3 regions of the Arthrobacter sp. P1_B11 genome follow, and region 2 is predicted to be linked to each of the others. Evidence: riboswitches for the same ligand, from Rfam matches in the RefSeq annotation. Region 2 holds a riboswitch; each other region holds the start of a gene.

Region 1 (5,017 bases), 340 kb from region 2:
CGGCGACCTGCTCCGACGGCTGTGCGCCGACGCCGAGCCAGTACTGGGCACGGTCCGTGTCGACCTCGATGTACGAGGGCTCTTCGGTGGGGTGGTACTTGCCGATTTCTTCGATGGCACGGCCGTCACGCTTGGAGCGTGCGTCCATGACGACGATGCGGTAGTACGGTGCGCGCATCTTACCGAAGCGCTTAAGGCGAATCTTTACGGCCACTTTTGTGGTCACTCCTGTTTCTGAAACGGGGTCGAGCCCGGCGTTCTGCACCCGTGGGGCGGGCCGTACTAGGGGGTTCTAAAAGGACAAGATCCGGACGCGGAGAGAGGGGCCACGCAGATCAAGTACCTGTTTATTGTGCCAGATCGGCGGCACTATTTCGACTTGACATGCCCCCGGGCTCCGTTTTCGGCGGCCTGGGGGCTAAAAGGCGCTCCCGCCGGCGTGACCGCGCTGGCGTGCCCGGTGCCTGCGGTCGGTCAGGAAGACCGCACGTAGAGGCCGGTCCGGCTGTTCTCGTCGACGCTTCCGGCGAGTTCTGCCAGCTGCTGGACGTACTTCCGCGCCTCGTCCGCGCCAAAGGGCATGTCGTCCTCGGCCGCCCACTTCTCGGCAACATCGTCCAGGACGTTGCCCTCCCCTTCGGATTCATAGCTGAGCAGTTCGGCGAGCGCACGGACCATGGCCGGCGGCACTCCGAGCAGCGCGTCGCTGGCCACGTCCACCATGGCGAGTTCATAGTCGGCACCCGCTGCGTGCACGGCCGTGCCGGCGAGATCACCAAGCTGTTCAATTTCAAAGTCGCTGATCCCGGGAATCCGGACGCCCCCGGCGGACGCGGAGGCGCCGGCGCCAAGTGCAGCGGCGCGCTTGAGGGCTTCACTGTGGGTGGCAACAAACATTTCGGTGAAGCCCATGGACATCGTCCTCGTTCCGTCGACGGCGGGGTCCCCAGGCGGCAGCGGCGGCCGCCCGGGGATGGTCGAAATCAGCCTAACCCACACCCGCCGCGTGGATTCAGCCGACGATGGTTTCGGCGTACTGCGCGCTCAGCGCACGGCGACACGAATGCGGTTGCGCCACGGGTCCTGGAACCGAAGCTCCGCCCCGGTGTGGTGGGCAGCGACTCCGGCGACCTTTAGGCGGTCGGCGAGCGCTCCGACGTCGTCGCCGGCCGGGACTTCGATGAGGACTTCGCCCAGGCCCAGGGTGTCCCGCCGGGGACCTGCGCCGCGGCTGTTCCAGACGTTCATGGCCATGTGGTGGTGGTAGCCTCCGGCGGAGACGAACAGGGCCTGGCCGTGCCAGCCTGCCGTCTTCTCGAATCCGAGGGTGCCAACGTAGAAGTCGTGGGCCGACTGGACGTCGCCAACCTGCAGGTGGACGTGACCCACCCCTGCCTCCGTGCCGCGCTGGCCCTCCACCGCACCCTGGGTCAGGTGGTCCTGCAGGTACTTCTGCGGCGGCAGCGCAAGGCTGTCCATGACTACATTCTTGCCGTCCCAAGACCAAGCATCGCGGGGGCGGTCCCAGTAGAGTTCGATGCCGTTGCCTTCCGGATCACTGAAGTAGAAAGCCTCGCTGACCAGGTGGTCGGCGCTTCCCGTGAAGGACTGCGGCTCGTACTGCGCCGCGGTGGCCACGGTGGCTGCCAGTGCCTCCTGATTGTCGAACAGGAGTGCCGTGTGGAAGAGGCCGGCTTCTCCCCGGCCCGGAATATTCAGGCCCGGGGCGGGAGCGAGATGAACCAGCGGCGTCTTAAGCCTGCCAAGGTAAAGGCCGCCGTCCTGCTCCGCCACGACGTCGAGGCCGAGCGCCCGCTGGTAGTAGTCGGTCATGAGGTTCATGTCCCCCACTTTGAGCATCACAGTGCCCATGGTGAGATCGGCAGGAAGAAGATCCTGGCTGCTGGCTGCTGGTGTCATTTGAGTACTCCCGGACTCCCTGGCCACCGGATTTCGATGGTCTCTACATATCTAAATTACTTGAAGCTTCAATTTATTCCTAAACGGACAACGCGTCCCCGCAGAACTATGCCCCTGAGATCCCTGATGGTTCCGGGCACCTCGCGGGGGTCCTCAGTGCAACACCACGTCGGCACTTGCCCCTTCGGCCAGGCCCTCCGCTCCCAGCCACCGGCGGGCACCCCAACAGGCGGCGTCCAGGGCAGCAGCCGCCGGAAGGCCTGCGGCGTGGAGGGCCAGGATCTCGTCAGCTATCCGGCCGTGCCGGATCACGCTGCCCGCGTCCGTTCCAGCGAAAACCTGCACCCCGGCTTCGTGCGCTTCCAGGATCCGTTCATTCCGGCCTTCCCACAGGGCCCGCATGTGGGCCGCGTAGCGCGGAAACTTGGGTTCGGCCTGGGCAGCGATATCCGGGAACGTCGCGATGTTGATCAGTGTGGGAACGATCGACACGTGCTGCTCGACCAGCCTGGGAATGTGCCGCGGCAGAAGTCCCGTGGCATGTTCGATGCAGTCGATTCCGGCGTCCAGCACGTCGTCGAGCGTGTCTTCGGCGAAGCAGTGTGCAGTGACCCTGGCGCCCTCATCGTGGGCGGCGCTGACGGCGTCCCGTACCGCCGAGGCGGGAAACGACGGCGCGAGGTCGCCGGCGTCGCGGTCGATCCAGTCCCCCACCAGCTTGACCCAGCCATCGCCGGAACGCGCCTGCTTGCGGACCGCCTCGACAAGGCCCTCCGGCTCCACTTCGACGGCGAAATTCCTCAGATAGCGGCCTGTCCGGGCGATGTGCCGCCCGGCCCGGATGATCCTCGGCGCTTCCGGGCTGCGCTGGAGCCAGCGGGTATCGCTGGCCGCGCCTGCGTCCCGGACGAGCAGCGTGCCGGCGTCGCGGTCAGTCATCGCCTGGGCATAGGCGGTGTCGTCGTCCACGGCGCCTCCGGGCCCCAGCCCGATGTGGCAGTGGGCATCCACGAAGCCGGGCAGCACCCAGCCGTCAAGTACTGCGTCCGGGACGACTGCCGGGCGGCGGAAGGTCAGCCGACCGTCCACGGCCCAAAGGCCTGCCCGCTCCTGGTCCGGGCCGGTAAGCGCGGTCCCGCTGAATTCGATGATGGGCGCCATGGCTCAAGCGTAATCCGTACGGCCCGGCCCGGCGTGTGTCACACCCGGCACGGATGCGGCACCCGCCTGCCGCCCTGTGGTAGCTTCGTCTACGACCACACGGGTGCCCCTGCAGGGGCTGAGATCGGGCTAGCGCAGCCTGCGACCGTTGAACCTGTCCGGGTAATGCCGGCGAAGGAAGTGAGCAGTAAATGAACACCCAGAAAACACGGCTGAGCCCTGCCCAAAACGAGGCGGCCCATAACGAAGCTGGCCAGCAGACCACCCAGTCGCTGAAGTCGCACTCACTGGCTTACATCGAGGGGGAAGGCCTGCGCGTCCCGGTCACGGAAATCGCCCTGGAGCCGTCTCCCAACGGGGAGCAGAACGAGCCGCTGCGGGTCTACCGGACTGCGGGTCCGGGCAGCGACCCGGTAGTGGGCCTCGCCCCGTTCCGCTCGGAATGGATTGAAGCACGCGGGGACACGGAGCCGTACGGCGGCCGGCAGCGGAACCTGCTCGACGACGGCAGGTCGGCTGTACGTCGCGGCGCAGCTTCCGCGGAGTGGAAGGGAGCGCAGCCGGTGCCCCGCCGCGCCGTCGGGGGCAAGACGGTGACCCAGATGCACTATGCCCGGCAGGGCGTCCTCACCCCGGAAATGCGCTTCGTGGCACTCCGCGAGAACTGCGACGTTGAACTGGTGCGCAGCGAGGTGGCTGCAGGCCGTGCCATCATCCCCAACAACATAAACCACCCCGAGTCCGAACCCATGATCATCGGCAAGGCGTTCCTGGTAAAGATCAACGCCAACATCGGCAACTCGGCTGTAACCAGTTCGATTGCAGAGGAAGTGGACAAGCTGCAGTGGGCCACCCAGTGGGGCGCGGATACCGTGATGGACCTGTCCACCGGCGATGACATCCACACCACCCGCGAATGGCTGATCCGCAACTCCCCCGTCCCTATCGGCACCGTTCCGATCTACCAGGCGCTGGAGAAGGTCAACGGTGAGGCCAATGCCCTGACGTGGGAGATCTTCCGGGACACCGTGATTGAGCAGTGCGAGCAGGGTGTGGACTACATGACCATCCACGCCGGAGTGCTGCTGCGCTACGTCCCGCTGACCGCCAACCGCGTCACGGGCATCGTGTCCCGCGGCGGGTCCATCATGGCCGGCTGGTGCCTCGCACACCACCAGGAGAACTTCCTTTACACGCACTTTGACGAGCTGTGCGAGATCTTCGCCAAGTACGACGTCTCCTTTTCGCTCGGCGACGGCCTCCGGCCGGGCGCAACCGCCGATGCCAACGACGCCGCACAGTTCGCCGAACTGGACACCCTGGCGGAGCTGACCCAGCGTGCCTGGGAATACGACGTCCAGGTGATGGTTGAAGGCCCAGGCCACGTCCCGTTCCACCTGGTGCGCGAGAACGTCGAGCGCCAGCAGGAGCTGTGCAAGGGCGCTCCGTTCTATACCCTCGGCCCGCTGGTCACGGACGTGGCGCCCGGCTACGACCACATCACCTCCGCCATCGGTGCCACGGAGATCGCCCGCTACGGTACGGCCATGCTCTGCTATGTGACGCCCAAGGAACACCTGGGGCTGCCCAACAAGGACGACGTGAAGACCGGCGTGATCACCTACAAGATCGCCGCCCACGCCGCAGACCTCGCCAAGGGCCACCCCGGCGCCAATGAGAGGGACGACGCCCTGTCCAAGGCGCGCTTCGAGTTCCGCTGGCGGGACCAGTTCGCCCTGTCCCTTGACCCGGTAACGGCAGAGGCCTTCCACGACGAGACGCTGCCGGCCGAGCCTGCCAAGACCGCACACTTCTGCTCCATGTGCGGGCCCAAGTTCTGCTCCATGCGCATCAGCCAGGACATCCGGAACGAGTACGGCTCGGCCGAAGCGCAGGCGGCACTTGCCGAGATGGCCGAAGGAATGCGTGAAAAGAG
Region 2 (5,017 bases):
CGTGGATTCCGTGGATACTTCCCATGGCGGCCGGCACCTCGGCGGCTGCAGCGGTAGCGGTGTTCCTTGGCCGGGTCCGTTCCAGGCAGGACACGCAGCGGCTGACCGCGGCCCTGAAGATGTAGGGAGCCACCCGCGACCCGGCTGGCTCAAAGATCCGGTCCGTGGCCTTCCTCGGTGCACAGGCACAACCGGTTACCCTGAGCGTCAGTGACCACCACCCACATGGGTGCGTGGTCACTGTTCATTAACGCGCCGGTTGCCGCGGTCTTGTCCAGGACGGGCGCGGATTCAGCCTTGGACCGGTGGATGTCCAGATGGAGGCGGTTGTCATTCGGGGTATCCGTTTCCTGGAACCACAGACCCGGACCGCGGCCGTAAGGGTCCACAAGATCGCCGAACCGGCCCTTCTTATAGCCCAGGGCAACGCGCCAGACCTCCGATATCTCTGTTGCGGCCGCCGTATCGATCCCAATATCCACTGTGCGGTACAGTCCCGGCTCCGCCTGGGCACCCGCCGCTGCGGCTGCCTCGCTGACCGCGGCCGCGGCGCCGACGTCGCGTGCCGTCACCTCCGTTCCGGCGTCATGGGAACTGAACCGGATGAACACGCGGTTGTAGCGCCAGTCCAGGTCCGGATGGTGGTTGCGTTCTTCCGCAAGGCGCCCGACGGCGGCAATCAGCTCAAGCGCGCCGGCCGCCGTCGGCGTCTTATAGACGGTGACCAGTCCGCCGAGCCGGTAACGCCAGTCCGGCAGGCCCCCGAGGGCCTCGTCGATCTGGGGGCGGGTGAGGATGTCGTCCGTGGCGGCCACTGCTGACTCCTTGGCGAGGTTACGGGCTAAGCCTGCCCGCCGGACGGGCCGCGGTGATCCGGGTTAGAGGAACTCCGCCCGGCCTTCCATGGCCGATGACGCCAAGGCATGCTCGCGGCGCGGGATCCGCCCGGCCGCTTTCGCCAGCCTACCGGCGATAACCGCGTGTTTGAAGGCCTCCCCCATCAGGGCCGGGTTCTGCGCCCGGGTCACGGCGGTGGCCAGGAGCACGGCGTCGCAGCCCAGCTCCATGGCCAGTGCGGCATCGGAGGCTGTGCCGATGCCGGCGTCCAGCACCACCGGGACGGAGGCGCGGGACACGATCAGCTCGATGTTGTGGGGATTCAAGATTCCCAGGCCGGTGCCGATCGGCGATCCCAGCGGCATGACGGCCGCCGCACCCAGGTTTTCAAGGCGCAGCGCCAGGACCGGATCGTCGTTCGTGTAGGCGAAGACTTTGAAGCCGCGGCTGACGAGCTGTTCGGTGGCATCCACGAGTTCCACCGCGTCCGGCAGGAGAGTGTGCTCATCGGCGATGACTTCGAGTTTGACCCAGTCCGTTTCCAGGGCCTCGCGGGCGAGTTCCGCCGTCATCACGGCGTCGCGTGCCGTGAAGCAGCCGGCCGTGTTCGGCAGCACACGGATGTTGTGGTCAAGGAGCAGCTGGAACAGGGATCCGGTTTCGGCGGGCGAATAGCGGCGCATGGCCACCGTGGTCAGTTCGGTGCCGGAGGCCAGGAGCGCCGCGCCCAGTCCGTCCAGGCTCGGAGCCCCGCCGGTGCCCATGATCAGCCGCGAGGTCAGCTCCACGCCGTCGATGACCAGGGGGTCTGCCTTGAACCCCGCCCTGCCCGTCGCCTTATCAGTCGTGCCGGTCGCCGCTGTCGTTGTTTCAGTCATCGTCCTCATCCTCCCTGAACTGCCGTGACGAGTTCGATTTCATCGCCCTCGGCGAGCGCCGTGCTGTTCCACTGGCTCCTTGGCACAACCTCCGAATTGCGGGCCACGGCCACGCCAAGCCGCTGGCCGTCGGCCGCCTGCCCGTTTGCAGCCAGTGTCCGCCCGGTGACGTTGCTGACCAGAGTTGTCACGGAGGCGCCTGCGCCCACTGCGTGTTGGTTGCCGTTCAGTGTGATGTTCATGCTGGTTCCTTGTCTCGGTCAAATGTGACTGTGCCCGTTGCGCAGCTGGCCGGTGTGCCGTTGCCCGGGGCGGCTGCGCCCGCCGCGGCGGGGCGCCCGGCCGAAAACCGCTCCGGACGGAAGGCGTGCCAGCGTTTGTCCTCCACGCCGTCCATCAGCCCGCGGCAGATGGCGGCTGCGGCTGGCGTCAGCAGCACGCCGTGGCGGAAGAACCCGGTGGCGATGATGAGCCCGGCAACAGTTGCCCGCAGCCCCCCGTCGGCCGCAGTGCCCGCCCGGCCCGCCGTGCTTCCGTGCCGCACGGTGCTGCCCTGCCCCGCCGTAATGCCGCCGAGGGGTACGCGGCCCAGCAACGGGGCGTTGTCGGGGGTACCCGGCCGGGCCCTGGCGGTCGATTCCAGGAGCTCGAGTTCTGCCACGGCCGGCACCAGCACCTGGGCGTCGCGGAGGAGCTGGTAGACCCCGCCGGCGCTGGGGGCTGAATGCCCGTCCTCCCTCTGGGTGGCGCCGATAACCACCGTTCCGTCCTGCCGCGGAACAAGATAGACGGGTATTCCGCGGACAATGCCCCGGACCGTGGCCGTAAGCAGCGGCCGGAGGTGCGCGGGAACCCGGAGCCTGAGGATGTCGCCGTAGACCGGGCGCAGGGGCAGCTTCAGCCCGTCCGGCAGTCCATCCAGCGACGCCGCCGCGAGTCCGTTGGCCACCACGGTTTCGGCGGCACGCACAGTGCCGCCGCCCGCCAGCCGGACGCCGCAGACCCGTTCGCGCTGCCCGCCGTCCCACAGCAGGCCGGCAGCGTTTTCCCTGATCTCATAGCCGTTTTCTGCACCGGCAACGGCCGTCCGCGAACCGGGTTCGTGGCGGGCCAGCGCAGCTGCGATGCTTGCCACCAGCATCCGCGGATCAACCTGGTGGTCAGCCGGGATGTCCAGCGCACAGGAGATGCCCGGGCTGAGCAGCGGCTCCCGCGACCGGGCCTCACGGATGGTCAGCGGCGCGACAACCAGGCCGCACGCCTGCTGGACTTCCCGAAGGTCCGTCAGGGTGCGGCGGTCGGCGGGGTCCGCACCGACGGCGATGGTCGGCGTCGAAAGATAACCGGTCTCCCTGCCGGCTCCGCCATCGGCGAGCGCCGCGGCGAAATCGGGCCATCTGGCAGAGGATTCGAGCATCAGTTCCAGGAGTTCCTGCTCCTGGTAGTGCAGCTCGCTGACAGGGGCGAGCATTCCCGCAGCGGCCCAGCTGGCCCCCGTCCCCGGCGCATCGTCAATAAGCACCACTGAGCGTCCTGAACGCCTCGCCTCCCAGGCAATCCCGTGGCCGATCACGCCGCCGCCGATGACGGCAACGTCAGCGTGCAGCGGTTCCGCGGCAGAAGTGTTTGTGGCGGAAGTGCTCCCGCCGGATCCAAGCTGCATGGAAATCCTTCCCTACGCCGGTACTAACCGGATCAGGTCAAGCGGTCGGCTCTTACGCCCTCTCAGCCCTGCGGCGTTTGTGACAGCTGCAGCGGGCTCCCGCGGTACCTGCCCAGTTTAGAGGAACTAGGCTGGTTGCCATGACCGCGCATGATGTCCACACCACCGCCCGACTGTACCTTTGCACCGATGCCCGCAAGGAGCGCGGCGATTTCACCGATTTCGTTGATGCGGCCTTCGCCGGAGGGGTGGATATCATCCAGCTGAGGGACAAGACCATCGAGGCGGCCGAGGAACTCGAACTCTTGGAAGTTGTGCGCCAGGCAGCCCACAGGCATGGCCGGCTCTGGGCCGTCAATGACCGGGCAGACATTGCGTCGCTGTCCGGGGCCCCGGTGTTCCATATCGGCCAGAAGGACCTGCCGCTGCGCTCCGCACGGAAGCTGCTGCATGACGCCACGGTGATCGGGCTGTCCACGCACACCCCTGACCAGGTGGATGCCGCGATCGCCGCCTCCCCCGGGCGAAGCGGTCTGGACTATTTCTGCGTTGGCCCGGTGTGGGCCACCCCCACCAAACCCGGCCGGGCCGCCGTCGGGCTCGATCTTGTCCGCTATGCGGCGGAGGCCGTAAGGGCGGCGGACGAGGAAAGGGTCGGCGGCCTGCTGCTGCCCTGGTTCGCCATCGGCGGGATCGACCTCACCAACGTGGAGCAGGTCGCGGCAGCGGGCGCCGGCAGGATCGTCGTCGTCCGGGCTATCACCGAGGCGCCGGATCCGGAGGCCGCGGCAGCCGAACTGCTCGAGGCCCTGGATGCGGGAGCGGAGAACGCCGGAGTGAAGGGCGCAGGCGCGCCGGTGGCAGGCCTGAACTAGCCGCTCAGACCGAGCTGCACCATCCGCCGGGAATGGTTTTCGGCGAGCTCGGAGGTGAGGCTGCGCACCCGCTCCCGGGCCGCGGCGTCGTCAGCACCGCTGTCCGCTTCAGTGATCAGCTCGGTCAGGAAGGCGTGTTCATAGCCCACGCGCTGTGCCTGCGTGAGCGCCTCTCCCAGGAGCCGCCGTCCCCACAACGCCAGCCGTGAGGCGAGCCGGGGATCATCGGCAAGGGCCACCCTCAACCTCTCGCGGAGGACCGCCGTCGCTTCCTCGGAGGACTGGATCTGCTGAATAAGCTCCCGGGTCCCGGCATCCACGTAGCGGGCCACGGCCTGGTAGAAATCGGCCGAGACCGTGTCCACCACATAGGCCTTCATCAGGGATTCGTACCAGTCCGCGGGCCGCGTCCGCTCATGAAAATGGTCCACCGCTGCCTGGAACGGGAGCATCGCGTCCTCGACGTCAACGCCCATCCCGGCGAGCCTCTCACTCACGAGCTCGTAGTGCTGGAATTCGATGACGGCAATCCTGCCGAGCACCGCGCGGTCGTGGAGCGTGGGCGAGTAGCGGGCGTCCGACGACAGCCGTTCGAAGGCGGAGAGCTCGCCGTATGCCATCACCCCGAACAGATCAGCGACGAAACGGTCGTACCGAGCGGTGTCAGCCGAGGATGTGCCCATAATCCAAGACTAACTGCGGAAATCGGGCTAACCTGATTTTCGTGCCACATCATCGCCTATCCCCCAGCGTCCATGAACAGA
Region 3 (5,017 bases), on a different contig from region 2:
CGGTCAGGCGAAGCCGCTCCAGCAGCTCGTCAACGCGCTCTTCCCCGTGGCCCATGTGCCGCGGGCCGAACTGCAGCTCGTCCAGGACCCTGCCCGTGACGAACTGGTGCTCGGGTTCCTGGAACACGGTGCCGATCCTCGCGATCAGCTGCTCGGCCCGCCACTTGTACGGGTCGATCCCGGCGCCGCGGCTCAGTTCCACGGTGGCGGACACCTTGCCGTCAACGGGCGGGATCAGGCCGGCGAGCGTCAGGGCAAACGTGGATTTCCCGGCGCCGTTGGGCCCGGTAATGGTCAGCGCTTCGCCGGCGCGGACCTGGGCCGTGATGTCCCGCTGGACAGGCACGGGCGGAACGGACCTGAAGCCGCGGCGGCGTGGCCGCTCGCGTGAGACGGCCAGGCCCTCTGCGGCGAGCAGCAGCTGGCCCGTGACTTCAGCCGAGGTTCCGGCAAGAGTCCGCTGCCGCGCGGCCGGGACATATCCGGGAACCCAGACCCCGGCGGCAATGAGCATCTCGCGCGCTTGTTCAAGAACCTGGTCCGGCGTACCGTCGATCAGCACCGCCGGCTGCGTGCCGGATCCAGGCTGCAGCACCACGATCCGGTCTACCAAGTCCTTCCATACGGCTACCCGGTGCTCCACGACCACCAGCGTGGCGCCCGTCTTGTCGAGGCAGCGGCCCACGGCGTCGCGGACTTCCAGCACGCCTGCCGGGTCGAGATTGGCGGTCGGCTCGTCCAGCAGGATGAGCCCCGGCCGCATCGCCAGGATGCCGGCCAGCGCAAGGCGCTGTTTCTGCCCGCCGGACAGGGCCGACGTCGCGTGGTCCAGCGGAAGGTGCGCGAGCCCGACGTCGTCCAGTGCCTCGTGGACGCGGGTCCAGATTTCGTCGCGGGGCACGGAGAGGTTTTCGGCACCGAACGCTACGTCGTCGCCGAGGCGGGAGAGGACCACCTGCGTTTCGGGGTCCTGCTGCATGAGGCCGGCGCGGCCGCGCCGCGCGCGCGGCGGTTCGCCGGCAATCAGCAGGCTGCCGGTCTCGTCCGCGTCGTCGCTGTCGGCAAGGCCGCCGTCGCCGGCTGCGCTGTTTCCCGAGGTGCCGTCACCCAGAACCCCGGCGAGGGCGTGAAGCAGCGTGGACTTGCCGGCGCCGGAAGGTCCCAGCAACAGGACCCGCTCCCCCGGCCGGATGTCCAGGTCCAGCGCGTTGACGGCGGGCCTGGACCGTCCCGCGTGGCGCCAGCCCCAGCCGCGGGCGGTGACCGCGGCTGGGCGGACGCCGCCGTCGTAATGTGCGGGCATCAGGAGAAGACGGGCTCCGTGGCTGCCTTGCGGGACGCGAACGAGCTCAGCACGCCCGTCCTGGCCAGGCCGCGGGTAGCGATCCAGGACAGCACGCCGGCGATGACCGCGCCGGAAATGGCGCAGAACACGATATACGCGAGCTTGTCCCCAGCGGCGTACGCAATGTTCCAGCCCCACGGAGCGAAGGAGTCATTCAGGCCGCAGAACAGGCCCGCACCCGCGCCGGCCAGCAGCGAAGCGGGGAGGTTGAATTTCTTGTACATGAAGGCGGCGAACACGAGCTCCGCACCCAGGCCCTGCAGGATGCCCGAGATCAGCACCGTGGTGCCGTACTGGGAGCCCATGATCAGCTCGCCCGTGGCGGCGACGGCTTCGCAGAACAGTGCCGCACCCGGCTTGCGGACGATGAGCATGCCGAGCACCGCCGGAATCATCCAGCCGCCGGCGTAGAGGCCGGAGAGGGGCGGGTACACGGCGTTGACGGGGGCGGAGATTAGGTTGGCGCCCTGGGACCAGGCCCAGAAGATCACGCCGCCGGCGACCGCGATCAGTGCCGCCACCACGATGTCAGCCACGCGCCAGTTGTAGCCGGTCTTCTTGATTGTTGCAGTTGTCATGATGGTCCTCCTGAGGAACAGGAGGGGAAAGCGCTCCCCGGCTGCTGGCGGTTGGTTTGCCTGCTGCCGGACACTTTGAGAACTCGACTCCCTTGCGCCGGTACTAGCCGGATCAGGTTCGAGGGTCTGCGGCGGTCCGCACTCTCAGCGCCCATCCTCGGTTTCGCTGGCAGTTGCCAGTGATGCCCGACGGCGGCGCTCCCCTGTCGTAATAAATCTGCCCTTGTGGGCTGATCCAGTTTACACCGGGACGGCCGCGGAAGACCGGCGCCGCGGTCACAATCCGGGAGGTATCCGGGAAGTGCGCGGAGGCGCCAGAGGGCGGCGAACAGAGGCTGCCTGGGACGGGGCGGCGCGAGGACAGCGCGGAGTACATTGGGGCCATGACGCAACAGGATCACGGCAGCCAAGCCGCTTTTGACCCCGACTCCGCCGCCGAGCAGCCGGCGGGCGCTCTGGCAGCCCTGATCGCCAGCATCGAAGCGGAAATCACCGAGCTGCAGTTTCCCCGGTTCGGCAGGGACGACGCCCTCAACCTCGGCCTCCTGCTGGTTGAGCTCGGCAAGATCGGCAACCTGCCCATCGCCGTCGACATCACCAAGGGCGAACACGTGCTGTTCCATGTGGCACTGGAGGGTGCCACCCCGGACAACGAGCACTGGGTCAAGGCCAAGCAGCGGACCGCAGCACGCTACGAGGAACCGTCCCTGCTCGTGGGACTGCGCGGCCGACTCGGCGGGGGCCGCATCGAGGACAACGCCTGGTTTGACCAGTCCAGGTATGCCGCCCACGGCGGCTCATTCCCCATTTACGTGGAAGGCGTGGGTGCGGTAGCCACGGTGACGGTCTCAGGGTTGCCGCAGAAGGCCGACCACGATCTGGTGGTGCGGGCACTTCGGGAAATCCATGCGTCCATGCGGCTAGGCTAGGGGCAGTCTGTATTCACGTCGCAAGGAGTTTCGGAATGAGTTTTTTCATCAAGCTGCTTGGCACCGGCATTAGCCTGCTCGCCGGATTCGCCGGCACCAAGGCCGTGGACACCATCTGGGAAAAGACCACCGGCCGCAAGCCGCCCAAGGGCGGGAAGGACGACGTCCCCACGACGCTCCGCTCGGCCCTCACCTTTGCCCTCATTTCAGCTTCGGTGAGCGCCATCATCCAGGTGCTGGCCAACCGGGGCACACAGCGGGCGATCACCCGCTTCGCCAAAACCCAGGACATCGTCTAGCCACTTCCTGGTGAGCCGACCACGGGCCCGACTAATGCTGGACACTGCATCAGACGGGGCCGTGGTCCGCGGTCATTCCCCAGCGGAGGTCCTGGGCTGGCTACGGTATGGCGGCTACGACGTCGATTTCGACCAGGAAGTCTCCCAGGAATGAACCGACGGTGGTTCGAGCCGGGTAGGGGGCTTCGACGAACCCTTCGTACGTGGCATTGAACCCTGCAAAATCCCGGCCGGGATGGTGCAGGTGCACCGTTGCTTTGACGACGTGGGAGAAGTCCAGTCCGTGCCCGGCCAGGACTGCAGCCAGGTTCTTCATGGCCTGGACGGTCTGCTCCTCGATGGTGGTGCCGACGGTGTCACCGGTGACGGGGTCGTGGGGTGTCTGGCCCGCGGTGAAGAGGAAGCCGTTGGCGGCGATCGCCTGGGAGTAGGGTCCGGCCGGGCTGGGCGCGAGGTCTGTGGTTACCTGCTGTCGAGGCATGGGGAGGATTCCTTTCGTGTGACCGGCGCGGTGGCCGGCCGGAGTTGTTGATGTTCTTAGAGGACCTTTGAAAGAAAGGCCTGGGTGCGTTCGTGCCGCGGTGAACCAAGGACCTCCGCGGGGGGTCCGCTTTCGACGACCACCCCCTGATCCATGAAAACGACCTGGTCGCTGACCTGACGGGCAAAGCCAAGTTCGTGCGTGACGACGACCATGGTCATCCCGGCCTCGGCGAGGGATTTCATGACGTCGAGCACTTCGCCGACGAGCTCCGGGTCGAGTGCGGACGTGGGTTCATCGAAGAGCATGAGCTTGGGTTTCATGGCCAGTGCCCGCGCGATTGCGATCCGCTGTTGCTGCCCGCCGGAGAGCTCCTGGGGGTAGGAGTGTCTCCGGTCGCCGAGCCCGACGCGGTCCAGCAGCGTCTGCGCTTCGGCGGTGACTTCGTTCCGCGGACGCCCGAGCACATGGACGGGCGCTTCCACGATGTTCTCCAGCACCGTCATGTGCGGGAAGAGGTTGAAGCGTTGGAAAACCATGCCCGCGTTCAGCCGTGAGCGTGCGGTCTGGCGCTCTTTCATTTCGTAAAGTCGTCCGTGGCGCTCGGTGTAGCCCACCAGGTGTTCGTCTACGTAAAGGCGACCGGCGTCGACCTTTTCCAGGTGGTTGATGCACCGGAGGAAAGTGGTCTTCCCGGAACCGGACGGTCCGATCAGGCAGGTCACCGAACCGCGTTCGACTCTCAGATCAATGCCTTTGAGGATTTCCGTTGAGCCGAAGCTCTTGCGGACACCCTGGGCTTCCACCATGGCGGCGTTCATCATGCTGTCCTTGTCTTTGGCTGGGCCTTTTGCTGGCGGGTCCGTCGCGGCGCGACGTCGAAGCCGCGGCCATACCGTCGTTCGAGTTTGGTTTGGAAGAAGCTCAGGATGGTTGTCATCAGCAGGTACCAGAGGCTGGCGACGATGAGCAGCGGGATCGTCTGGTAGTTGTTGGCGTAGATGATCTGGGCCGAGTAGAGCAGGTCCGAGATCGCCAGGACGCTGACAAGGGCCGTGCCTTTGAGCATGGAAATGACCTGGTTGCCGGTCGGTGGGAGGACCACGCGCATGGCCTGGGGCAGGATCACGCGGCGCATGAGCTTTCCGCCGTCCATTCCAAGTGCCCGGGCGGCGTCATACTGGCCCTTGTCCACGGACCCGATGCCGCCACGGATGATTTCGGCCATGTAGGCGGCCTCATTCAGGGACAGGCCCAGCAACGCGGCACCCAATGGCGAGATCAGCACGTTGGCCGATCCGAGGATAAGGGACGGCCCGCCGAAGGGAAGCCCGAAGGCGATCACCGGATACAGGGCGGCGATGTTGTACCAAAAGATCAGCTGC

The links. A riboswitch is a leader RNA that binds a small molecule or an ion and turns the genes downstream of it on or off. The one in region 2 is predicted to bind thiamine pyrophosphate.
Region 1: it holds a riboswitch for thiamine pyrophosphate, as region 2 does, so the genes downstream of both, thiC (phosphomethylpyrimidine synthase ThiC) here and thiO (glycine oxidase ThiO) in region 2, are expected to answer to the same signal.
Region 3: it holds a riboswitch for thiamine pyrophosphate, as region 2 does, so the genes downstream of both, AC1D14_RS10520 (ECF transporter S component) here and thiO (glycine oxidase ThiO) in region 2, are expected to answer to the same signal.

Annotation. Positions count from the first base shown of each region.
Region 1 covers NZ_JBFTZQ010000001.1:467,096-472,112, reverse strand. The annotation lists gene rpsP (30S ribosomal protein S16) at 1-214, opposite strand, end outside; gene AC1D14_RS02120 (hypothetical protein) at 475-912, opposite strand; gene AC1D14_RS02115 (VOC family protein) at 1,045-1,920, opposite strand; partial or broken gene AC1D14_RS02110 (amidohydrolase family protein) at 1,989-3,081, opposite strand; TPP riboswitch at 3,171-3,278, shown strand; gene thiC (phosphomethylpyrimidine synthase ThiC) at 3,273-5,017, shown strand, end outside.
Region 2 covers NZ_JBFTZQ010000001.1:129,452-134,468, reverse strand. The annotation lists gene AC1D14_RS00630 (hypothetical protein) at 1-125, shown strand, start outside; gene AC1D14_RS00625 (4a-hydroxytetrahydrobiopterin dehydratase) at 150-815, opposite strand; gene AC1D14_RS00620 (thiazole synthase) at 879-1,715, opposite strand; gene thiS (sulfur carrier protein ThiS) at 1,721-1,957, opposite strand; gene thiO (glycine oxidase ThiO) at 1,954-3,378, opposite strand; TPP riboswitch at 3,371-3,491, opposite strand; gene thiE (thiamine phosphate synthase) at 3,519-4,253, shown strand; gene AC1D14_RS00600 (ferritin-like fold-containing protein) at 4,250-4,936, opposite strand; gene AC1D14_RS00595 (RNB domain-containing ribonuclease) at 4,978-5,017, shown strand, end outside.
Region 3 covers NZ_JBFTZQ010000010.1:49,972-54,988, reverse strand. The annotation lists gene AC1D14_RS10525 (ABC transporter ATP-binding protein) at 1-1,303, opposite strand, end outside; gene AC1D14_RS10520 (ECF transporter S component) at 1,303-1,923, opposite strand; TPP riboswitch at 1,995-2,138, opposite strand; gene AC1D14_RS10515 (heme-degrading domain-containing protein) at 2,307-2,852, shown strand; gene AC1D14_RS10510 (DUF4235 domain-containing protein) at 2,888-3,151, shown strand; gene AC1D14_RS10505 (RidA family protein) at 3,252-3,632, opposite strand; gene AC1D14_RS10500 (amino acid ABC transporter ATP-binding protein) at 3,689-4,453, opposite strand; gene AC1D14_RS10495 (amino acid ABC transporter permease) at 4,453-5,017, opposite strand, start outside.